Regions from separate parts of the Paenarthrobacter sp. NPDC091669 genome, predicted to be linked through region 2. Evidence: riboswitches for the same ligand, from Rfam matches in the RefSeq annotation. Region 2 holds a riboswitch; the other holds the start of a gene.
What was found. A riboswitch is a leader RNA that binds a small molecule or an ion and turns the genes downstream of it on or off. The one in region 2 is predicted to bind thiamine pyrophosphate.
Positions count from the first base shown of each region.

Region 1 (3,205 bases), on a different contig from region 2:
CCAGGACGGGATCATCGTTGGTGTAGGCGAAGACCTTGAATCCACGGTTCACCAGCTGTTCCGTTGCCTCAACCAGTTCCACGGCGTCTGGAAGGAGCGTGTGTTCGTCGGCGATGACTTCCAGCTTGACCCAGTCGGTTTCCAGGGCCTCCCGCGCCAGTTCAGCCGTCATCACGGCGTCTTTGGCCGTAAAGCAACCGGCGGTGTTGGGCAGCACGCGGATGCCGTGATCTACCAAGAGTTGGAAGAGGGATCCTGTTTCGGCGGGTGAATAGCGCCGCATGGCCACTGTGGTGAGCTCAGTCCCGGACGCCAGGAGCGCCGCGCCCAGGCCGTCCAGGCTCGGGGCACCTCCCGTGCCCATGATCAGGCGGGAGCCGAAGTGGACGCCGTCGATCACCAGGGCGTCAGTAATGACCTCTGTGTTTGCTGTCGTCATGCTGTCAGCCTCCTTGGACTGCGGTAACAAGTTCGAGTTCATCTCCGTCGGCGAGCGCCGTTGCGGACCATTGGCTGCGCGGCACCAGCTCGGAATTGCGGGCGACGGCGACACCCAGCTTGCCGCCGTCGGCTGCCTGTCCGCGGTGGTCCAGGACGCGGCCGGTGACGGCCGTGACCAGGGTGCTGACCGAAGCGTCCTCCGGCACGGCGTGATCGGATCCGTTGAGTTTGATGTTCATGCTGTTTCCTTGCTGGGTGCGTGTGCCGGCGTGAGCGCCCGCACTGGGAATGTCGTGGTCTCGAAGCGATCGGGGCGGAACGGGGCCCAGCGGGGGTCCGGCGAGCCGTGGATCAGCCCGCCCACGATCCGCGCCGCCACAGGCGTCAGGAGGACACCATGCCGGAAGAATCCCGTGGCGATCACCAGGCCATCAACATCCCCGCTGGTACCGGCGACCCGTCCAAGCAACGGGGCGTTGTCCGGAGTGCCGGGGCGGGCCCGGGCCGTTGCTTCGAGCAGTTCAAGTTCCGCCACTGCGGGGACCAAGGCCTGGGCGTCCCTCAGCAACTGGTAGACGCCCCCGGCTGAGACCACGTTGGAGGACGCCGATAGTCCGTCCTCGCGTTGGGTGGCCCCGATGACTACCGTGCCGTCGTCCCGGGGCACGATGTAGACGGGCACTCCGCGGACCATCCCGCGGACGGTGGAGGTGAGGAGTGGCCTGAGGTGTTCAGGCACCCGAAGCCTGAGGATGTCGCCATACACCGGCCGCACGGGAAGGCTGAGCCTGTCGGGGAGCCCCTCCAGGCCTGCCGCACCCAGTCCGTTGGCGACCACCGTTTCGGTGGAGTGAACAGCGGCACCGGACTCGAGTTCAACTCCTGAAACCCGCCCTCCGTCCCAGAGCAAACGGCGCGCCGTGGAAGCCACGGCGAACCCATCATCGGCGCCCGAAACCCAGGTGGAGTCGCTGGCCGCGTGGCGTGCCATTCCAGACAGCAGGCATGCCGCCAACTTCCGGGGATCAACCTGGTGATCGGCGGGAATGTCGAAGGCACTGGAAATTTGGGGGCTGAGGAGGGGTTCGCGATCCCGGGCGTCGCGCAGGGAAAGCGGCTCAATTCCCAGGCCTGCGGCACGCTGCACCGCACGAAGATCTGCAAGCGCCCTGCGGTCCGCGGCGTCGGCACCCACGGCGAGTGTCGGCGTCGTGCGGTATCCGGTGTCTTCTCCTCCGTGGCTCAGGCTTGCGGCGAAGGACGGCCACAGCCGGGACGATTCCAGCATCAGCTCGAGGAGGTCTTCCTCCTGGTAGTGCAGTTCGCTGACGGGGGCAAGCATTCCTGCGGCAGCGAACGTGGCTCCCGAGGCCGGTGCGGGGTCGATCAGCACCACTGAGCGGCCAAGTCGTCGTGCTTCGTGAGCGATGCCCAGACCGATGACGCCGCCACCAATGACAGCTACGTCGGCATGCATGGAGGTTTGGCGGGGATCTGCCATTCCGGTTTCCTTCCCTACGCCGGTACTAGCCGGATCAGGTCAAGCGGTCGGCGCTGAAGCCCTCTCAGCCGGACGGTCATATAACGAACGTCGCGGCTCCCGCAGTACGTGCCCAGTTTAGAGGAACTACTCTGGTTTCCATGACCCCGACTGATGCCCTTGCCACTGCCCGCCTGTATCTGTGCACTGATGCCCGGAAGCGGCAAGGCGATTTTGAAGACTTCGTGGACGCCGCTTTTGAGGGTGGCGTGGACATCATCCAGCTGCGCGACAAAACCCTGGAAGCTGCCGAGGAGTTGGAATTGCTGGCGGTCCTGCAAGGAGTTGCGCAACGTCACGGACGGCTCTGGGCTGTCAACGATCGCGCCGACGTTGCCAATGTTTCCGGGGCTCCGGTGTTCCACATCGGGCAAAAAGACCTCCCGTTGACGGTGGCCCGAAGGTTGCTTCCGGAGCCCGTCACGATCGGTCTCTCCACCCACTCCCCGGAACAGGTCAATGCGGCCATCGCAGCCTCACCAGGACAGGGAGGCCTGGATTACTTCTGTGTAGGCCCGGTCTGGGCAACCCCGACCAAACCCGGCCGCGAAGCCGTGGGACTGGACCTGGTCACATATGCCGCAGAAGCGAGCAAGCGTGCAGATGAGACCACCGGCGGTGCCGTGAACCTGCCCTGGTTCGCCATCGGAGGGATCGATCTCAGCAACGTGGAGCAGGTACTGGCTGCGGGAGCCAGCCGGATCGTCGTGGTCCGTGCCATCACCGAAGCTGCGGATCCGACGACGGCAGCCAAGTCGCTGCTGGAGGCGCTGGACGCCGCCTGAGCCTGGGCGTTAAAGCCGTTAAAGCCGTTCACGGCGTTCAGGGTGAGGCCTGGTCAAGCCGTCATGCGGTGAGGCCCAGGGCCGTCATCCGGCGTGAATGCCGCTCGGCGAGCTCGCCGGTCAGTCTCTTGACTGCGGCGCGGGCATCGCCACCGCTTTTTAGCGTTGGCCCCAACTGCGGGTGCTCCATGCCCACCCTCTGCGCCTGCGTCAGTGCTTCCCCCACCAGCCGGCGGCCCCACAACGCCAGGCGTGAGGCCAGTCGAGGGTCATCGGCCAAGGCCCGCCGCAAAAGGACTCGAAGAACCTCGGTTGCTTGGTCGGGAGCGGCAACCCGGTCCACGAACTGCTGTGTTGTTGGATCGAGGAAAGCAGCGACAGCCCGGTAGAAGTCCGAGGAGACGGTGTCGATGACGTACGCCTTCATCACGGATTCGAA
Region 1 is NZ_JBIVTK010000005.1:28,996-32,200, reverse strand. It holds gene ACIQLI_RS09905 (thiazole synthase) at 1-439, opposite strand, end outside; gene thiS (sulfur carrier protein ThiS) at 444-680, opposite strand; gene thiO (glycine oxidase ThiO) at 677-1,942, opposite strand; TPP riboswitch at 1,937-2,055, opposite strand; gene thiE (thiamine phosphate synthase) at 2,083-2,766, shown strand; gene ACIQLI_RS09885 (ferritin-like fold-containing protein) at 2,828-3,205, opposite strand, start outside.
Region 1: another riboswitch for thiamine pyrophosphate. It lies ahead of thiO (glycine oxidase ThiO); the one in region 2 lies ahead of thiC (phosphomethylpyrimidine synthase ThiC).

Region 2 (3,205 bases):
AGCATGGCGGTGCCGTACCTGGCGATCTCGGTGGCGCCGATGGCTGAGGTGATGTGGTCATAGCCAGGAGCGACATCCGTGACCAAGGGTCCCAAGGTGTAGAAAGGGGCTCCCTTGCACAATTCCTGCTGGCGTTCCACATTTTCCCGGACCAGGTGGAACGGCACGTGGCCAGGTCCTTCCACCATCACCTGCACATCGAACTCCCACGCCCGCTCTGTCAGCTCGGCGAGGGTATCCAACTCGGCGAACTGGGCCGCGTCGTTGGCATCGGCGGTTGCGCCCGGGCGCAGGCCGTCGCCCAGGGAGAATGCGACGTCGTATTGGGCGAAGATTTCGCAGAGTTCGTCAAAGTGCGTGTAGAGGAAGTTCTCCTGGTGGTGCGCCAGGCACCAACCCGCCATGATGGACCCGCCCCGGGAGACAATTCCGGTGACCCGGTTGGCGGTCAGGGGCACATAGCGCAGCAGCACCCCGGCGTGGATGGTCATGTAGTCCACGCCCTGCTCACATTGCTCGATCACGGTGTCCCGGAAAATCTCCCACGTCAGCTTGTTCGCCTCGCCGTTGACCTTCTCCAGCGCCTGGTAGATAGGGACCGTCCCGATCGGGACCGGGGAGTTGCGGATGATCCACTCCCGGGTGGTGTGGATGTCATCCCCGGTGGAGAGATCCATGACGGTATCGGCACCCCACTGAGTGGCCCATTGAAGTTTGTCCACCTCCTCCGCGATGGAACTCGTCACGGCTGAGTTGCCGATGTTGGCGTTGATCTTCACCAGGAAGGCCTTGCCGATGATCATCGGCTCTGACTCAGGGTGGTTGATGTTGTTCGGAATGATCGCCCGTCCTGCGGCAACCTCGCTGCGGACCAACTCAACGTCGCAGTTCTCCCGCAACGCGACGAACTGCATCTCGGGAGTCACCGTGCCCTGCTTGGCGTAGTGCATCTGCGTGACGGTTTTACCTTCGACGGCGCGGCGGGGCACAGGTTGGGTGCCCTTCCACTCCGCTGATGCTTCCCCGCGCCGAACCGCTGACTTGCCGTCGTCCAGCAGGTTTCGTTCCCGTCCGCGGTAGGCCACGGTGTCGCCACGGGCTTCGATCCATGGAGCGCGGAAGGGCTCAAGCCCCACAACGGGATCACTGCCGGGACCTGCAGTGCGGTACACCTGGAACGCCGGGTTGGCTTTGCCGTTGGGCGACGGATCCAAGGCGATCTCCGTGACGGGAACCCGGATCCCGTGGTCCGGGTCTTCGCGGTAGGCCAATGAATGGGATTTCAGCGATTGGGTCACGGATTCCGGCGTCTTTGCGCTGGATTCGGACCGGTTTTGGGCAGGGCTGTGCTGTGTTTTGGTGGTGCTCAAAGGATTACTCACTTCCTTCGCCGGCATTACCCGGACAGGTTCAACGGTCGCAGACTGCATCAGTCCGATCTCAGCCCCTGCAGGGGCCCCCGTGTGGTCGTAGACGAAGCTACCACAGCTCCCCGGAGGCTCCCAGTCACATGGAGTCCGGGGTTGCCGTCCCCTGAACTTCCCTGGACCTGCGGACTAGGCTTTTTCCATGGCCAAGATCATCGAATTCACCGGACCCGTGCTCGTGTCCCGGAACGACCAGCGGTACGGCATGTGGTCCGTGGACGGCACCCTGACGTTTGTGCGCCCCACGACGGCACCGGACCGCGTGCTGGATGGCTGGGTCCTCCCGGGCTTCGTTGATGCCCACTGCCACATCGGTTTGGGAGTGGGCGGCGCCGTTGACGAGCAGACCACTCTCGCCCAGGCCCAGGCTGACCTCGACGCCGGGACGCTGCTGATCCGGGATGCCGGATCACCCAGTGACACCCGGTGGGTCCAGCAACGTCCGGACGTGCCCCGGCTGATCCGGGCCGGAAGACATATTGCCCGGAGCCGGCGGTACCTCCGCGGTTTGGGGCACGAAATCGAACCCGACCAACTTGTGGAGACCGTCCGGAAGGAAGCCTGGGATGGTGACGGGTGGGTCAAGCTGGTGGGGGACTGGATCGACCGCGGCGTGGGCGACCTCGCCGCCTCCTTCCCCGCCAAAATCGTCAAGGACGCCATCGCTGCCGCCCACGATGAAGGTGCCCGGGTAACGGCCCACTGCTTTGCCGAGGACACACTGGACGACATGCTGGATGCAGGCATCGACTGCATCGAACATGCCACGGGCCTGCTGCCGAGACACCTTCCGCGTTTGGTGGAGCAGGCCGTGCCGATCGTTCCCACCCTGGTCAATATCGCGACCTTTCCTGACATTGCTGCCCAGGCTGCCCCGAAGTTTCCCGACTATGCGGACCACATGGTGCGGCTTTGGGAGCGGCGGCGCGAGCGTGTGCTGGAGGCCTATGAGGCCGGTGTGGCCATTTATGCGGGCACGGATGCCGGCAGCGTGATTAAGCACGGCAGGATCGCCGACGAAATGAAGGAACTGCACGACGCCGGCCTGCCGCCGGCCGCGGTCCTGGACGCCGCGGCGTGGCGCGCCCGGGAGTGGCTGGGAGCCGAGGGCATCAGCGAAGGGGCGAGTGCCGACGTCGTGCTGTGTTCCGAGGATCCCAGAATCCAGCTGGAGGCTGTTTCCCACCTCAAGCACATCGTTCTGCGCGGTTCCTTGGTCCGTTAGGAATAAATTGAAGCTTCAAGTAATTTAGTAGGATAGAAGGTGCCGATGAGCGGCCACCTCAGAACCGGGAGCTTCACATGACCACACCACTCAGCCAGGATCTTCTGCCTGCCGAACTCACCATGGGCACCGTCATGCTCAAGGTCGGCGACATGAAGGTCATGAGCGACTACTACCAGCGGGCCCTTGGCTTGGAAGTCGTGGCCGAGCAGGATGGCGGGCTCTACCTCGGGCGCGTCGGAAAGCCCGTGGTCCACCTTGCCCCGGCCTCCGGCCTGCACATTCCGGGCCGCGGGGAAGCCGGTCTGTTCCACACGGCCATCCTGTTCCAGGACCAGCCTTCACTGGCTGCCACCATCGCCACTGCCGCCGAATACGAGCCGCGCGCATTCGCGGGCAGTGCCGACCACCTGGTCAGCGAAGCGTTCTACTTCACCGACCCTGAAGGCAATGGCATTGAGCTCTACTACGACAAGCCGCGGGAACTCTGGCAGTGGGACGGCAAGAGCGTGGTAATGGACAACGTAGCCCTGCCACCGCAGCGTTTCCTCCA
Region 2 is NZ_JBIVTK010000017.1:17,413-20,617, reverse strand. It holds gene thiC (phosphomethylpyrimidine synthase ThiC) at 1-1,370, opposite strand, end outside; TPP riboswitch at 1,366-1,473, opposite strand; gene ACIQLI_RS21500 (amidohydrolase family protein) at 1,570-2,652, shown strand; gene ACIQLI_RS21495 (VOC family protein) at 2,730-3,205, shown strand, end outside.